DNA from 3 places in the Actinoplanes sp. CA-030573 genome. Region 1 is predicted to be linked to each of the others. Evidence: predicted binding sites of a transcription regulator. Region 1 holds the regulator's gene; each other region holds the start of a gene.
The links. The regulator HrcA, encoded in region 1, represses chaperone genes, less so after heat shock. The targets are predictions, from matches to a motif close to GGTTNGCACNCTCNNNNNGAGNGTGCNAACC.

Region 1 (5,489 bases):
ACTGGGGCGTCTCCCAGCACGCCAAGACCTGGTTCGACCTGGCCATCGCCGGCGGCAGCCAGGGCGAGCGCCTGCTCGACGGCAAGCCCGCCGTCGTGCTGACCACCCGGGGTGGCGGCTACGGCCCCGGCACCCCGCGCGAGGGCTGGGACCACAACACCGCGTACCTGCGCCGGATCGTCGCCGACGTCTGGGGCGCCGACCTGACGCTGGTCGAGCGCGAGCTGACGCTGGCCGGCGTGAACCCGGCGATGGACCCGTTCCTGGAGACCGCCGAGCTGATGAAGAAGGCCGCCCACGAGGCCGCCGTCCACGCGGGCCGCACCCTCGCCGCTCGCTGAGCGGGCAACCACGGCATGGTTCCCGGCATCGCCGGGAACCATGTCAGTGCCCGTTGAACGCGTCCCGCATCCGGCTGAAGAACCCGCCCTGCTTGCTCAGCTCGGCCACGTCTTCCCCGCGCGTCTTGGCGAACTCGCGCAGCATCCGCTCCTGCTCGGCGGTCAGCTTGGTCGGCGTCTTCACGTCGAGATGCACGAAGAGGTCGCCCCGGCCCTGACCCCGCAGGTGCGGCACGCCCTTGCCGCGGATGCGCAGCGTCGACGCCGGCTGGGTGCCGGACTTCACCTCGATCGCCTCTTCGCTGTCGAGCGTCTTGATCGTCAGGCGGGTGCCGAGCGCCGCCGCCGTCATCGGCAGGGTCACCCGGCAGTGCAGGTCGTCGCCCTTGCGGGAGTAGACGTCGTGCGGCCGCTCGTGGATCTCGACGTACAGGTCGCCGGCCGTGCCGCCGCCCGGGCCGACCTCGCCCTGCTGGGCCAGGCGGATGCGCATGCCGTCCTCGACGCCGGCCGGGATCTTCACGGTCAGTGAGCGACGGGTACGCACCCGGCCGTCGCCGGCGCAGGTCGGGCAGGGGTGCGGGATGATCGTGCCGTGGCCCTGGCAGGTCGAGCAGGGACGGGACGAGACGACCTGGCCCAGGAACGTGCGCTGCACGCTCTGCACCTCGCCGCGGCCGCCACAGGTCTCGCAGGTGGCCAGGTGGGTGCCGGGCGCGGTGCCGGCCCCGGAGCACTGGGTGCACAGCACCGCCGTGTCGACCGTGATCGGGGCCTCGACGCCGAACGCCGTCTCGACCAGGTCGAGCTCCAGCCGCAGGATCGCGTCGGCGCCGGGCCGGGTGCGCGGCCGCGGCCCCCGGGACCCGCCGCCGGCGGCGGTGCCGAAGAAGGCGTCCATGATGTCCTGGAACCCGACGAACGGGCCGCCCGGACCGCCGGCGCCACCCGGGCCCGCGCCGCCACCGGGCGCGAGCGGGTCACCGCCGAGGTCGACGATCTGCCGCTTCTGGTCGTCGGAGAGGACCTCGTACGCCGCGTTGATGTCCTTGAACTTCTCGTGCGCCTCCGGATCGGGGTTGACGTCCGGGTGGTACTGCCGAGCCAGCTTCCGGTAGGCGCGCTTGATCTCGTCGTCGGTCGCCTCCCGGCTCACGCCGAGAATGCCGTAGTAATCCTTGGCCACGGGGTTTGGAGTCCTCAATTCTGTGCCAGCAGGTCGCCGACGTAGCGTGCCACCGCGCGGACGGTGGCGATGGTGCCGGGGTAATCCATCCGGGTGGGGCCGAGCACACCGAGGCCACCAACGATAGTCGCGCCCGGTCCGTAACCGGTGCTGACCACCGACGTCGACCGCAGGTTGTCTATCTCGTTCTCGTCGCCGATCCGGACCCGCGTCTTGCTCGGCTCGAGGTCACCGATGAGCTTGAGCAGGATGACCTCCTCCTCCAGCGCCTCGAGCACGGGACGCAACGTGCCCTGGAAGTCCAGCACACCGCCCCGTGTCAAGTTCGCCGTTCCGGCGAGCATGAGACGCTCCTCGCTGCGCTCGACCAGGGTCTCGAGCAGCACGCTCGCCAGGCACGCCATCGTGCCGCGGTGACCGGGCGCACAGTCGTCGACCAGGCCCTGCACGAGCGGCGGGGTGTCGGCCAGCCGCTGGCCGGCGAGCTTCTCGTTGACCTTGCGGCGCAGGTCGGTCACGTCGTCGGCGGCGACCGGCCCGGGCAGCTCGACCAGCCGCTGCTCGACCCGCCCGGTGTCGGCGATCATCACGAGCATGAGCCGGGTGGTGGAGATCGGCACGAGCTCGAGGTGCCGGACGCTGGACCGGGCGAGCGACGGATATTGCACGACCGCGACCTGGCGGGTCAGCTGGGCGAGCAGGCGCACGGTGCGGTGCACCACGTCGTCGAGGTCGACGGCGCCGATCAGGAAGCGCTCGATCGCCCGGCGCTCGGCCGGGCTGAGCGGCTTGACCTTGGAGAGGCGGTCGACGAACAGGCGGTAGCCCGCGTCGGTGGGCACCCGGCCGGCGCTGGTGTGCGGCTGGCGGATGTAGCCCTCCTCCTCCAGCACGGCCATGTCGTTGCGCACGGTGGCCGGCGAGACGCCGAGCTGGTGCCGCTCGACCAGGGCCTTGCTGCCGACCGGCTCCTGGGTCTCGACGTAGTCCTCGACGATCGCCCGCAGCACCTCGAGCTTGCGGTCATCCAGACTCATGACCCCTCCCTCCGAGCGTGCTGGCACTCCCCGTGACAGAGTGCCAGTCTACGTCGCCTCGGGCGGCAACGCGATGATCGAGTGAACTGTCTATTCATCGACTCCGACCGCATGTCGCTCTCGACCGTATTGAGCTGCGGTCCTACGGTGTCAGCCATGACTGAACCACCTCGCCCGCCCGGTGAGGGCGCCGCCCCGGGAGGCGGGTCCAACGACCCCACCGCGCCGTTCAACCCATATGGGGCCAACGAGCCGACCTCCGGTTCGACACCGCCCTCTTCGCCGCCCCCGCCGCCGGGAGGCTACGCTCCTCCGCCCTCCGGTGGCTACAACCCCCCGCCGGCCGGTGGCTACAACCCGCCGCCGCAGTACGGCGGCTACAACCAGGCGCCGGCCGGCTCCGGCCTCGACGACAAGAACTGGATCCTGATCAACCACTTCGGCGGCGCGGCCGGCGCCTTCCTCGGTGGTGGCTGCTCGGGCTGGATCGTGCCGCTGATCGTGCTGCTGGCCCGGGGCAACCAGTCGCCGGTGGTGCGGGCCGAGGCGGTCAAGGCGCTGAACTTCCAGATCCTCTGGTCGATCATCGCGCTGGTCGGCTGGGCGACGACCTGCCTGGTCATCGGCTTCATCATCGGCCCGGTGGCCTGGCTCATCGCGATCATCTTCGGCGTCATCGCCGGCGTCAAGGCGAGCAACAACGAGCCGTACAACTACCCGATGACGGTCCAGATCATCAAGTAAGCGTCGATGGCGCCGGGGCGGGGGCCCGGCGCTTCACACCACCTCACGGACGACGGCGTCGGCCAGGAGGCGGCCGCGCAAGGTCAAGATCAACTGCCCTTGGGCGTACGCTTCGCGGTCGAGCAGCCCGTCGTCGAGCGCCCGTCTCGCGCCCGCCCGGTCGACCCGCGCGAGCGGGATCCCCTCGCGCAGCCGCACCCGCAGCATGACGTCCTCCACGTGCCGGTCCTCCTCGGTGAGGACCTCCCGCGCGTGACCGGACGAGACGCCGGCGGCGAGCCTCGTTCCGTACGCCGCCGGGTGTTTGACGTTCCACCAGCGCACCCCGCCGACATGGCTGTGCGCGCCGGGCCCGAGCCCCCACCAGTCGGCGCCGGTCCAGTAGAGCAGGTTGTGCCGGCAGCGGGCGTCCTCGCCGGTGGCCCAGTTGGAAACCTCGTACCAGCCGAAACCCGCCTCGGTCAGGGCCGCCTCGGCCGCGAGATAGCGATCGGCGGCCACGTCGTCGGACGGGAACGGCAGCTCGCCGCGGCGCATGCGGGCGGCCATCCGGGTGCCGTCCTCCACGATCAGGGCGTACGCGCTGACGTGGTCGACACCGGCGTCGATCACCGTGCGGAGCGACTCGGCGAAGTCATCCGCCGACTCGCCCGGCGTCCCGTAGATCAGGTCGAGGTTCACGTGCTCGAAGCCGGCCTCGCGCGCCTCCCGGGCCGCCTGCGGCGCCCGCCCCGCCGTGTGCCGCCGGTCCAGGATCTTCAGGACGGCCGGGCTGGACGACTGCATGCCGAGGCTGATCCGGGTGAAGCCGTTGCGGCGCAGCCGGCGCAGATAGTCCGGGTCGACCGACTCCGGGTTGGCCTCGGTCGTGATCTCGGCGTCCGGCGCGAGCCCCCAGGTCTTGTCGATGCCCTCGAGGACGCGGCCCAGGTCGTCGGCGCTGAGCAGGGTCGGGGTGCCGCCCCCGACGAAGACGGTGTCGACCCGCTGCGGGCTTATCGCGTTCCGCGCGAGCCGCAGCTCGGACAGCACCGTCTCGGCGTAGCCCTCGCGACTGACCCCGCCGCCGAGCTCACTGGCCGTATAGGTGTTGAAGTCGCAGTAGCCGCACCGGCTGGCACAGAACGGCACATGCACGTACACCGCGAATCCGTTCTTTCCGGCAGCGGCCGCCGCCTCGGGGGGAAGCGATCCGTCCTCGGGTACGGGATCGCCATCGGGAAGTGCGCCGGCCATCCGTCAAGTGTGCACGCACCCCGTTAAGGTCTCGCCATGGATCTGGTCCGTACCGCCACCGACGCCGGGGTGACCACCGTGACCCTGGACAGCCCGGCCAACCGCAACGCCCTCTCCACGCCGCTGATGACCGAGCTGCTCGAAGCCTTGTCGGCCGCGCTCACCGACCCGGCCGTGCGCGTGGTCGTCCTCTCGCACACCGGCCCGGTCTTCTGCTCGGGCGCCGACCTCAAGGAGACCGCCGAGGCGCGCGCCGCGGGCCGGGTCCCGGCCGAGAAGCTGGCCGACGTCCTGGCCGCGCTGTGGGAGTTCCCGAAGCCGGTCGTCTGCCGGGTGGCCGGTCCGGCCCGGGCCGGCGGCCTGGGCCTGATCGCCGCGGCCGACATCGCGGTCTGCGTGCACGAGGCGACGTTCGCCTTCTCCGAGGTGCGGCTGGGCGTCATCCCGGCCGTGATCAGCGCCACCGTCCTGCCCCGCCTGGCCCCGCGCGCCGCCGCCGATCTCTACCTGACCGGCGACGTCTTCGACGGCCCGCGGGCCCAGGAGGTCGGCCTGGTCACGAAGTCGGTCTCGGCCGAAGGCCTGGACGCGACCGTCGCCGCCTACTGCGACGCCCTGGTCCGCGGCGGACCGCTGGCCCTGGCCGGCGCCAAGCAGCTGCTGCGCCGCACCCCGGGCCCGTCGATCCGGGCCGACCTGGCCGATCTCGCCGAGCGCTCGGGCGGCTACTTCCGGTCGGCCGAGGGCGTCGAGGGCGTCACCGCGTTCCGCGAGAAGCGGCCGGCGGCCTGGGTACCCCTGGGAACACGCTGAGAAGGCCGCCGGTAACAGCTCGGTCTCGCCCTCGTTGATTACCCTTGTTGCCTGAGTCCGCGAGGGTCGCCCGGGAGGTGTGAGTGCGCAAGACACCGGTGGCGGTGCTCGCGGTGCTCGCCCTCGTCGGGA
Region 2 (5,489 bases), 2.1 Mb from region 1:
ACCGTGCCGCCGGCGTGGCCGATGAGCCGGCCGCGGCCGCCCGGGTCGGCCACGAACTGCGCGGTCTGGCAGCCGCTCGCGGCCTGGGCGATGCGCCGCCGGTAGGCCTCGTGCGGGCGGGCCGCGGCCTGGGCGAGCGTCTCGAGGAACGCCATCGGTGCGTCGGCCAGCATCTCCAGCCGCAGGGCACGCATCCGCGCGGCGTCGTCGACGGTCACCCGGTGCACGCGCCAGCTGTTCACGCTGTTCTCACTACCCTGTGCCGGGCCCGGCGGCAACCCGCCTGGCCGGAACCGGACGGGTGGCGGACCGGCGCCGGGTTGGGGCAAGGTGTGTCGATGGACCAGGGCGAGGACCGCTTCACGATGGTCGAGGGCCCGGTGGTGACCGCCGCCGACCCGTGGGACCCGGAGTCGCGTACGGCCGATCTGAGCCGCGCCGCCGAGCTCGCCGTGCCCGCCACCGACGAGGCCGACCCGCTGGTGCCCCCGCTCCGCTCGGGCCTGCCCGGGTTGCTCACGCACACCCGCGGCGCCGTCCGTCGCTGTCTTGCCGGCCTGCTGGGTGCCGGTCTGGTCGCCGCCCTGCCGATGCACTTCTTCGTCGGCCGGGTCGACGACACGGTGATCGCCGCGCCCGCCCTCTCCGACCTGCTCGGCGGCTTCGGCCTGTTGCTGCTCCCGCTGATGTGGCTGGCCTACTTCACGGTCTCGGCGCTGCCCCTGGTGATCTGCCTGGCCGGCGCGACCGCGGTCGCGGTCGCCGAGGCCGCCACCGGCTCACTGCCGTCGCCCCGCGCCGCCGCGCGCCTGGTCGCCTACCGGCTGCGCCCGCTCTGGCTCTGGTTCGCCGCCTTCGGCGTGGTCACCCAGGCGCTGCCGCTGCTGCTCACCACCGACCGCCTCGGCCCGGCGGTGGCGGCGCCGCTCGCGGCCGGCCTGGCCCTGATCTCCACCGCGGTGCTCACCTTCCTCGGCATGCTCGGCTGCGTCGTGCTGATCGAGCGCGACCGGGGCCCGCGCCGGGCCGCCCACCTGTGCTCGCCGGCCACGCTCGGCGGGCCGGTCCTCGCCTCGCTGGCGGTCACCGTGCTGCCCCGGCTCGCCGAGGCGGCCTGGGGCGCCATCGCCTCGACCGTGGTGGCGGTGGTGTCGGTTCTGCTCTGGGCGATCACGGCCATGGTGGCGTACGCCCAGGCTCGCCGGGCCGAGGGACCGGTGACCAGCGCATCCCTGTTCGCCGAGCTCTCCCGGCCGGAGCTGGACTGATGCGCGCAAGATGGCGTTTCCTTGCACTCGCCCCCCGGGAGTGCTAAACAGGTCATTGGCACTCGCGACTGGTGAGTGCCAAGCAGGTCGGGGCGGTGGGGTTCCGGTCGCGGCGCCGCCATCGGCGCCGGGGCACGGAGCCGGTCGTCGCGGGCTATCCGGCTCGACCTGAGGACGTCACATCGCCAGGTGGTGACGTCCGCAGTGTTCCGCAATGTGCGGGCCCATGCGGCCCCCACCGCGAATGTCCAGGAGGACAACGCCGTATGGCCAAGATCATCGCATTCGACGAGGAAGCTCGTCGGGGCCTCGAGCGGGGCATGAACCAGCTCGCCGACGCCGTCAAGGTGACGCTCGGCCCCAAGGGCCGCAACGTCGTGCTCGAGAAGAAGTGGGGCGCCCCCACGATCACCAACGATGGTGTGTCCATCGCCAAGGAGATCGAGCTCGAGGACTCGTACGAGAAGATCGGCGCCGAGCTGGTCAAGGAGGTCGCGAAGAAGACCGACGACGTCGCCGGTGACGGCACGACGACGGCGACCGTCCTGGCCCAGGCGCTGGTCCGTGAGGGCCTGCGCAACGTGGCCGCCGGCGCCAACCCGATGGCCTTGAAGCGGGGCATCGAGGCCGCGGTCGCGAGCGTCTCCGAGGGTCTTCAGCAGCTCGCCAAGGACGTGGAGACCAAGGAGCAGATCGCCTCCACCGCCTCCATCTCCGCCGGTGACTCCACGGTCGGCGAGATCATCGCCGAGGCCATGGACAAGGTCGGCAAGGAAGGCGTCATCACCGTCGAGGAGAGCAACACCTTCGGCCTCGAGCTCGAGCTCACCGAGGGCATGCGCTTCGACAAGGGCTACATCTCGGCGTACTTCATGACCGACGCCGAGCGCATGGAGGCCGTCTTCGACGACCCCTACATCCTGATCGCGAACAGCAAGATCTCCGCGGTCAAGGACCTGCTGCCCGTCCTCGAGAAGGTCATGCAGGGCGGCAAGCCGCTGGTCATCATCGCCGAGGACGTCGAGGGCGAGGCCCTGGCGACCCTGGTGGTCAACAAGGTGCGCGGCACCTTCAAGTCCGTCGCCGTCAAGGCCCCGGGCTTCGGTGACCGCCGCAAGGCCATGCTGGAGGACATCGCCATCCTGACCGGTGGCGCCGTCATCAGCGAGGAGGTCGGCCTCAAGCTCGACAACGCCGACCTCAGCCTGCTGGGCACCGCTCGCAAGGTCGTCATCACCAAGGACGAGACCACGATCGTCGACGGTGGCGGCAACGCCGAGCAGATCCAGGGCCGGGTCAACCAGATCCGCGCCGAGATCGAGAAGTCGGACTCCGACTACGACCGCGAGAAGCTGCAGGAGCGCCTGGCCAAGCTGGCCGGCGGTGTTGCGGTCATCAAGGTCGGCGCGGCCACCGAGGTCGAGCTCAAGGAGCGCAAGCACCGCATCGAGGACGCCGTTCGCAACGCGAAGGCGGCCGTCGAGGAGGGCATCGTGCCCGGTGGTGGCGTCGCCCTGGTGCAGGCCGGCAAGACCGCGTTCGAGAAGCTGGACCTGGTCGGCGACGAGGCGACCGGCGCGACGATCGTGAAGCTCGCGCTCGACGCCCCGCTGCGCCAGATCGCCGTGAACGCCGGCCTCGAGGGCGGCGTCGTGGTGGAGAAGGTGCGCAACCTCGACGCGGGTCACGGCCTCAACGCCGCGACCGGCGAGTACGTCGACCTGCTGGCCGCGGGCATCATCGACCCGGCCAAGGTCACCCGCTCGGCGCTGCAGAACGCCGCGTCGATCGCCGCGCTGTTCCTCACCACCGAGGCCGTCGTGGCCGACAAGCCCGAGAAGACCCCGGCCCCGGCCGGCGCCCCGGGCGGCGGTGACATGGACTTCTAAGTCCATTCGGTTCCACCGAGAGGGCGGGTCGCTGCGGCGGCCCGCCCTTTCGCTTTACCGTTCGTTTCGCGGGTCAGAGCGCCTTGCGGTATCGGAAGAACACCCGCTCGACCCGAGCGCCCACGGCGAGGGAGTAGAACGGCGTCGGGCCGACCCAGCCGATCTGCGCGCTCTCGTAGCCCTCGGCCCGCAGGTCGGCCAGGCAGCGGCGGAGCAGCACCGAGCCGATCCCGCGGCCCCGCGCGGCGGCGGTGGTGCCCATCGGGCCGAACCAGCTGGGGCGGGAGGAGCCGTACGCGGCGAAGCCCAGCGGCGTGCCGTCCGGCTCGAGCGCCAGGTGGCAGCCGGCCCGCTCCCGGCCGATCGAGTGGGTGATCTCGCCGGCCCAGCCCGGCGTCCAGTTGGCCAGGGCGAACGCGGCCAGCGGCGCGGCGTCGGCCGGCCCGGCCCGGCGGACGACCACGCCGTCGGCGGCCAGCCGCTTCTCGTCGGCTTCGGTGGGGGAGAGCAACCGCAGGTCGGCCGTCATGTTCCAGGCCGGCGGCAGCTGCTCGTACCCGAGCGCGGCGGCCCCGCACAGCGCCGCGGTGTAGCGCACGTCGATGCCCGGCCACGCGTAGTAGGGCGCGTTGCCGCCCAGCAGGACCTCGCCGGCGCCCAGCCCGGCCAGCGCGCGCTCCACCCGGGCCAGCAGCGCCCGCCCGACGCCCCGGCGCCGCTCGGCCGGGTCCACCGCGAGCAGGTCGACGTGCCCGGCCGCGGCGTCCCGGTGGGAGAGCGAGCCCAACACCACGCCGATCACCCGGTCGCCGCCGGTCCTGGCCAGGAAGCCGGTCAGCCGGCGCGGCACCGGCGACCACCCGTCGGCGCCGGTGGTGTCCCGCAGCCGGCCGACGATCTCGGCCGCCTCGGCCGCGTCCTCGGGCAGATCCAGGGCGGTGCGGCACAGCGCGATCACCGCCGGCTCATCGTCGGCGGTCAGCTCGGCAACCCGGAACTCACGATCCACAACGCCGAACGTACGTGAGATTTCCCCTGCCTGGGCGGCGGGCACGAGCGCTAACGTGGGACGGGTGCGCGAACCCTCCGTCTCCCGCTTCACGGCCGGCCGTCTGTCCCCGATCCGCCGCGTCGCCGATCTGCGGCGCCTCCGCGACGAGCAGTTCGACGTGTTGGTCATCGGCGGCGGGGTCACCGGCGCCGGTGCGGCCGTCGACGCGGCCTCGCGCGGCCTCAAGGTCGCCCTGGTCGAGGCCCGTGACCTGGCCGCCGGCACGTCCAGCCGGTCGAGCAAGCTGATCCACGGCGGCCTGCGCTACCTCGAGCAGCTCGAGCTGCACCTGGTCCACGAGGCGCTCACCGAGCGGGGGCTGCTCTCCACCCGGCTGGCGCCGCACCTGGTCCGGCCGGTGCCCATCCTGGTGCCGCTGCCGGCCGCGAACCCGCCGGCCCGAGCCTGGCACCGGGCCTACTACGGGCTCGGCGTGGCGGCGTACGACGTCTTCGCCGGCGTCTTCGGCACCGGCCGCGGCATGCCGCTGCACCGCCACCTCACTCGCAACGGCGCCCGCCACCTCTTCCCGAGCCTGCGGGCCGACGCGGTGACCGGCGCGATCCGCTACTACGACGGCCAGGTCGACGACGCCCGCCTGGTGGTGACCCTGGCCCGCACCGCGGCGAGCCTGGGCGCGGCCGTGGTGACCAGCGCCCGCGTGGTCGGGTTCGTCCGTCAGGCGCGCGAGGTGGTCGGCGTGCGGGTGCGCGACCTGGAGTCGCCCGACGCGCCCGAGTTCGAGGTGCGGGCGCGTACGGTCGTGGCCGCCACCGGCGTGTGGAGCGACGACATGTCGCAGATGCTCAGCGACGTCGGGGTCCGCCCCGGCATGCGGGTGCGGGCCTCCAAGGGTGTGCACCTCGTCGTGCCGCGCTCGGCGATCACCGGGGAGGCCGGCCTGATCCTGCGCACGCCGACGTCGGTGCTGTTCGTGATCCCGTGGGGCGGCCACTGGATCATCGGCACCACCGACACCGACTGGAAGCTCGACCGCTCGCATCCGGCGGCGTCCGCGCGCGACATCCGATACCTGCTCGACCAGGTCAACACGGTGCTCGACCGGCCGCTGACCACCGACGACATCGAGGGCGTCTACGCCGGCCTGCGCCCGCTGCTCTCCGGCGAGGCGGAGTCGACCTCCAAGCTCTCCCGCGAGCACGCGGTGATCGAGCCGATGCTCGGGCTGATGCTGGTGGCCGGGGGCAAGTACACGACGTACCGGGTGATGGCGGCCGACGTGATCGACCGGGCGGTGCGCCGGCTGGGCGGTCCGGCGCG
Region 3 (5,489 bases), 780 kb from region 1:
TGACGAAGCCGTCGGCCACGACGTCCTTGACGTTCTCCTTGGTGATCGACTTCGGGGTCAGCAGCACCGAGGCGACGTCCTTCTTCGACTCCGGGTCGGTGACCTTGCCGGTCGCCGTGGTCGGCTTCTGGCCCTTGGCGATGTCGATGGCGAGCTTCGACGCCGCGTCGGCCTCCTGCTTGATCGCCTTGTAGACGGTCATGCACTGGTCACCGACGAGGATGTTCTGCAGGCCCTGGGTGGTCGCGTCCTGGCCGGTGACCGGGACCTGGCCGTTGAGCTTGTTCTTCTTCAGAACGGAGATGGCCGCGTTACCGAGACCGTCGTTCGCCGCCAGAACACCCTTGATGTTCTTGTTCGAGGTCAGCATCTGCTCGAAGATCGTGCCGGCCTGGGCGTTGTCCCAGTCCGGAACCGACTGGTCCGGGCCCTTGACGAAGTCGCCCGAGTCGTACTTCGGCTTGAGCACCGAGTCGTAGCCCTGCTTGAACAGGGTGGCGTTGTTGTCGGTCGGGGAGCCGTTCAGCTCGGCGACGACCGGCTTGACGGCCTTGTTCGCGGTGAGGCAGTCGACCAGGCCCTGGCCCTGCAGCTCGCCGACCTTCACGTTGTCGAACGACACGTAGTAGTCCGCGCCGCCGTTCAGCGTGAGGCGGTCGTAGTCGATCGTGGCGATGCCGGCGGCCTTGGCCTTGTCCAGCACGGCCTTGCCGGTGCCGGAGTCCAGGTTGACGATCATGAGGACCTTGACGCCGCTCGAGATCATGCCGTCGGCGATGGTCTGGAACTGGGTCTTGTCGCCCTGAGCGTTCTGGATGTCGGCCTGGACACCCGCGGCGTCGAACGCCTCCTTGAGGTACTTGACGTCGGCGGTCGCCCACCGCGCGGAGCTCTTGGTGTCGGGCAGGATGACGCCGACCTTGCCGGTGGCCGTGGTGCCGCTGCCGCTACCGCTGCCGCTGCCCTTGTCGTCCTTGCCACAGGCAGCCATGCTGCCGGTGGCCAGCAGGCCGACCGCGGCAAGAGCGAACAGTCCCTTACGCATTCCTTGTGTCCTTTCGGGTGATCCGGGCCTTCGATCGGATTCGATGGTGTGCGCTGCCGGGAGTGTCGCTCCCCGAGACGCCGAATGATCAGGAGCTAGTTTGTTGTGCCCGGCAACGTATTCCCGTTGCGGCCCGTCGCACAAGCGGTGCGCCCTGGGGATCTCGTAACCCGGCATAACAATCCGGCAACACGGCGGTGATACCGGGATTCCGGCCCTTCCCGCAGCCTGGGCCCGTTCCCGGGCAGTGGCTTCAGGTGGCTCACGTAGTGACGCTAAGTCACAGCCGTGCCCGATCTCTCCCATTCTCGGGAGAAAGATCCGTCCGGCCAGTAACGTTGTCGTAACGGACCAGCGTTTGACGAGCGAATAGTCGGTTATGTCCGAATGTCAGCGGTAACGGCGTCGGTCAACCGAATCAGATCATCCGGCGCGACGGCTACCTGCAGCCCGCGCCGGCCCGCCGAGATGAACATCCGGTCAAGAGCGAGCGCCGACGAGTCCACCACCGTGGGCAACTTCTTGCGCTGCCCGAGCGGACTGATGCCACCCCGCACGTAACCGCTGCTCCGCTCCGCCGCCGCCCGATCGGCCAGGGTGGCCCGCTTACCGCCGGCGGCCTGCGCCAGAGCCTTGAGATCGAGCTCGCCGGTGACCGGCACGACGGCCACCACCAGGGCGGAGTCGACCTCGGCGATCAGCGTCTTGAAGACCCGCTCCGGCTCGATGCCCAGCGCCTGCGCCACCAGCGCCCCGTAGTTCGGCGCGTCCGGCGAGACGTCGTAGGGGTGCAGCGTGTGGTCGACCCGCTGGTCGGCCAGCACGGCGGTGGCCGGGGTTCCGGCCGCGGGCTTTCTTGCCATGGCAACGAAATGTACTCGCACCGGTTCCCGGCCGACGAAGCGATTTTTGCCCTTTTGTGCAGCTGGACCTGCCCCTCAGGACGCCCGGCAGAGCAGTGCCATGGGCGCGCCACCGATCCGGGTCAGCACCAGCGACGCCGCGGCCGGCCCGCTGAGCCGCAGGTCGCGCCGCAGCTGATCGGGTTCGAGGGCCGAGCCGCGCTTACGGATCTCGAGCCGGCCGATCCCGCGCTCGCGCATCAGGGCCCGCAGACGCTTCAGCGAGAACGGCAGAACGTCAAGGACTTCCAACCGGCGCCCGTACGGGGTGAAGACCGCGCCGTCCGTGTAGACGTAGGCGATGTCGGGGTCGGCGAGGCGTCCCCCGATCGAGGCGGCGAACTCGGCGACCAGGTGCGAGCGGACCACGGCCGGGTCGGGGTCGTAGAGGAACGCACCCACCTCGCCAACCGGCGCCCGCTCCCGGCCCGTCCCCGTCAGTTCCGCGCCCGCCGGCAGCAGGGTGGCCCGGCGCGGGACCTCGGCCAGCGGGCCGCACCAGAACGCGGCCTCGACCAGGTCGCCGTCGACGCTCACCCACTCGCCCTCGGCGCCCGGCGGCAGCAGCTCGTGGTCGATGCCGGGGGCCAGCTTCAGCACCGTGCGCGGGACCCGGTCGGCGAGGCCGGCCACGAAGTCCCACGGCGGCGAGTACGACTTCGGGTCGAAGACGCGGCCACGACCCGCTCTCCGGCGGGCCGGATCGGCGAAGACCGCGTCGTAGTCCTCGACGCGCACCGTGGTGGCGTCCGCGCACTCGACCTTCACCAGGGCGTCCAGGCCGAGCGCGACGACGTTGGCCGCCGCGATTTCGGACGTCAACGGGTCGGCTTCCACCGCGTACACCCGGATGCCCGCCCGCGCCGCCGCCAGCGCGTCCGAGCCCAGCCCGCACCCCAGATCGGCCAGGGTCCGCACCCCGGCCGCCGCGAGGCGCGCCGCCCGCCGCTCCGCCACCACCGCCCGCGTCGCCTGTTCGAGCCCGGCCCGGGTGAAGAACATGTCCCGGGCCGCCGCACCGAACTTCGTCTCCGCGCGCCGCCGCAGCTCGACCTGCGTCAGCGCGGCCGCCGCCAGCTCGGGGTCGATGCCGCGGGAACGCAGCGACGATGCCGCGGCCAGCGGATCGCCCGCGCTCGCGGCGGTGGCGTCGGCCGCCTCGGCCAGCGCATTCAGCCCATCGGGGGTCCGCAACCGGGCTAACGTCTCGGGTGTCACGCCAGGCATTCTCCCCGGCGTGACGACACTGGCACTCTGGTTGACGGAGTGCTAGTTCCGGCATAACCTCGCGATTAGCACTCTCAACATGAGGGTGCCAACCGCTTCGGCCGGGCGCACGCCCGACGTGGTGGTTAGGCACCAGGCGGACCGGCACCCGCGACGACGGCCCCGCCCGGTGGCATGAGGCATCGACCGGCCTATATCCATGGGCCGGCGGAAACCTGTACCCAGGAGGGTATGCCCGTGACTACCGCGACCAAGGTTGCGATCAAGCCGCTCGAGGACCGCATCGTGGTCCAGGCGAACGAGGCCGAGACCACGACGGCGTCGGGCATCGTGATCCCCGATACCGCCAAGGAGAAGCCGCAGGAGGGCACCGTCCTCGCTGTCGGCCCGGGCCGGATCGACGACAAGGGCAACCGCGTTCCGATCGACGTCAAGGTCGGCGACACGGTCCTCTACTCGAAGTACGGCGGCACCGAGGTCAAGTACGCCGGCGAGGAGTACCTGGTGCTCTCCGCCCGCGACGTCCTCGCGGTCATCGAGAAGTGACCAACTGACAGTGCTTGCCGCCCTGGCCCACATCGTTGGGTCAGGGCGGTGGTGCGTGAAGGGACCTATACATGGCGAAGATTCTCAGCTTCTCTGACGACGCCCGGCACCTGCTGGAGCACGGCGTCAACACGCTCGCCGACACGGTCAAGGTCACCCTCGGCCCCCGCGGCCGCAACGTCGTCCTGGACAAGAAGTTCGGCGCGCCCACGATCACCAACGACGGCGTCACCATCGCCAAGGAGATCGAGCTCACCGACCCGTACCAGAACCTCGGAGCCCAGCTGGTCAAGGAGGTGGCGACGAAGACCAACGACGTCGCCGGCGACGGGACCACCACGGCGACCGTGCTCGCCCAGGCGCTGGTCCGCGAGGGCCTGCGCAACGTGACCGCGGGCGCCAACCCGCTCGGCCTCAAGCGCGGCATGGACCAGGCGGCCGAGGTCGTCTCCAAGGCGCTGCTGGCCAAGGCGGTCGACGTCGACGACCACAAGGCGATCGCCAACGTCGCCACCATCTCGGCCCAGGACGCCACCATCGGCGAGCTGATCGCCGAGGCGATGGACCGGGTCGGCCGCGACGGCGTCATCACCGTCGAGGAGGGCTCGGCGATGCTGACCGAGCTCGAGGTCACCGAGGGTCTGCAGTTCGACAAGGGCTTCATCTCGCCGAACTTCGTGACCGACGCCGAGTCGCAGGAGGCCGTCCTCGAGGACGCGTACCTCCTGATCACCACGCAGAAGATCTCGAGCATCGAGGAGCTCCTCCCGCTGCTGGAGAAGGTTCTGCAGTCCGGCAAGCCGCTGCTGATCATCGCGGAGGACGTCGAGGGCCAGGCCCTGTCCACCCTGGTGGTCAACTCGATCCGCAAGACCGTCAAGGTCGCCGCGGTGAAGGCACCGGGCTTCGGCGACCGGCGCAAGGCGATGCTGCAGGACATGGCGATCGCCACCGGCGGCGAGCTGATCGCGCCCGAGCTCGGCTACAAGCTCGACCAGGTCACCCTCGACATGCTGGGCACCGCCCGGCGCGTCGTGGTCGACAAGGAGAACACCACGATCGTCGACGGCGGCGGCAAGTCGTCCGAGGTCGCCGACCGGGTCGCCCAGATCCGCAAGGAGATCGAGGCGTCCGACTCCGACTGGGACCGCGAGAAGCTCTCCGAGCGCCTCGCGAAGCTCTCCGGCGGCATCGCGGTGATCAAGGTCGGCGCGGCCACCGAGGTCGAGATGAAGGAGCGCAAGCACCGCATCGAGGACGCCATCGCGGCGACCAAGGCGGCCGTCGAGGAGGGCACCGTCCCCGGCGGCGGCGCCGCTCTCGCGCAGATCGTGTCCGAGCTCGACAACAACCTCGGCCTGACCGGCGAGGAGGCGATCGGCGTCGGCATCGTCCGCAAGGCGCTGGTGGAGCCGCTGCGCTGGATCGCGCAGAACGCCGGCCACGACGGCTACGTCGTGGTGGGCAAGGTCGCCGAGCTGGGCTGGGGCCACGGCCTCGACGCGGCCACCGACGAGTACGTCGACCTCGCCGCGTCCGGCATCATCGACCCGGTCAAGGTGACCCGCAACGCGGTCTCCAACGCCGTCTCGATCGCCGGCCTGCTGCTCACCACGGAAAGCCTCGTGGTCGACAAGCCGGCCGACCCCGAGCCGGCCGCGGGCGGCGGTCACGGTCACAGCCACGGCCCCGGTGGTCACAGCCACCAGCACGGCCCCGGCTTCTGACCCGCCAGCCGCACGAGTTCCGCAACACCGGAAGGGCGCGCC

Region 2: the regulator HrcA is predicted to act here: its motif matches at 1,322-1,352, upstream of groL (chaperonin GroEL).
Region 3: the regulator HrcA is predicted to act here: its motif matches at 3,238-3,268, upstream of groES (co-chaperone GroES).

The regions. Positions count from the first base shown of each region.
Region 1 covers NZ_CP192038.1:1,627,412-1,632,900, reverse strand. The annotation lists gene ACQP2F_RS07555 (FMN-dependent NADH-azoreductase) at 1-341, shown strand, start outside; gene dnaJ (molecular chaperone DnaJ) at 385-1,527, opposite strand; gene hrcA (heat-inducible transcriptional repressor HrcA) at 1,542-2,564, opposite strand; gene ACQP2F_RS07540 (DUF4870 domain-containing protein) at 2,721-3,308, shown strand; gene hemW (radical SAM family heme chaperone HemW) at 3,342-4,544, opposite strand; gene ACQP2F_RS07530 (enoyl-CoA hydratase-related protein) at 4,581-5,357, shown strand; gene ACQP2F_RS07525 (hypothetical protein) at 5,441-5,489, shown strand, end outside.
Region 2 covers NZ_CP192038.1:9,483,489-9,488,977, reverse strand. The annotation lists gene ACQP2F_RS44055 (GNAT family N-acetyltransferase) at 1-194, opposite strand, end outside; gene ACQP2F_RS44050 (hypothetical protein) at 339-1,268, shown strand; gene groL (chaperonin GroEL) at 1,535-3,157, shown strand; gene ACQP2F_RS44040 (GNAT family N-acetyltransferase) at 3,231-4,166, opposite strand; gene ACQP2F_RS44035 (glycerol-3-phosphate dehydrogenase/oxidase) at 4,231-5,489, shown strand, end outside.
Region 3 covers NZ_CP192038.1:851,718-857,206, reverse strand. The annotation lists gene ACQP2F_RS04085 (sugar ABC transporter substrate-binding protein) at 1-1,045, opposite strand, end outside; gene ybaK (Cys-tRNA(Pro) deacylase) at 1,423-1,908, opposite strand; gene ACQP2F_RS04075 (class I SAM-dependent methyltransferase) at 1,984-3,174, opposite strand; gene groES (co-chaperone GroES) at 3,406-3,720, shown strand; gene groL (chaperonin GroEL) at 3,792-5,447, shown strand.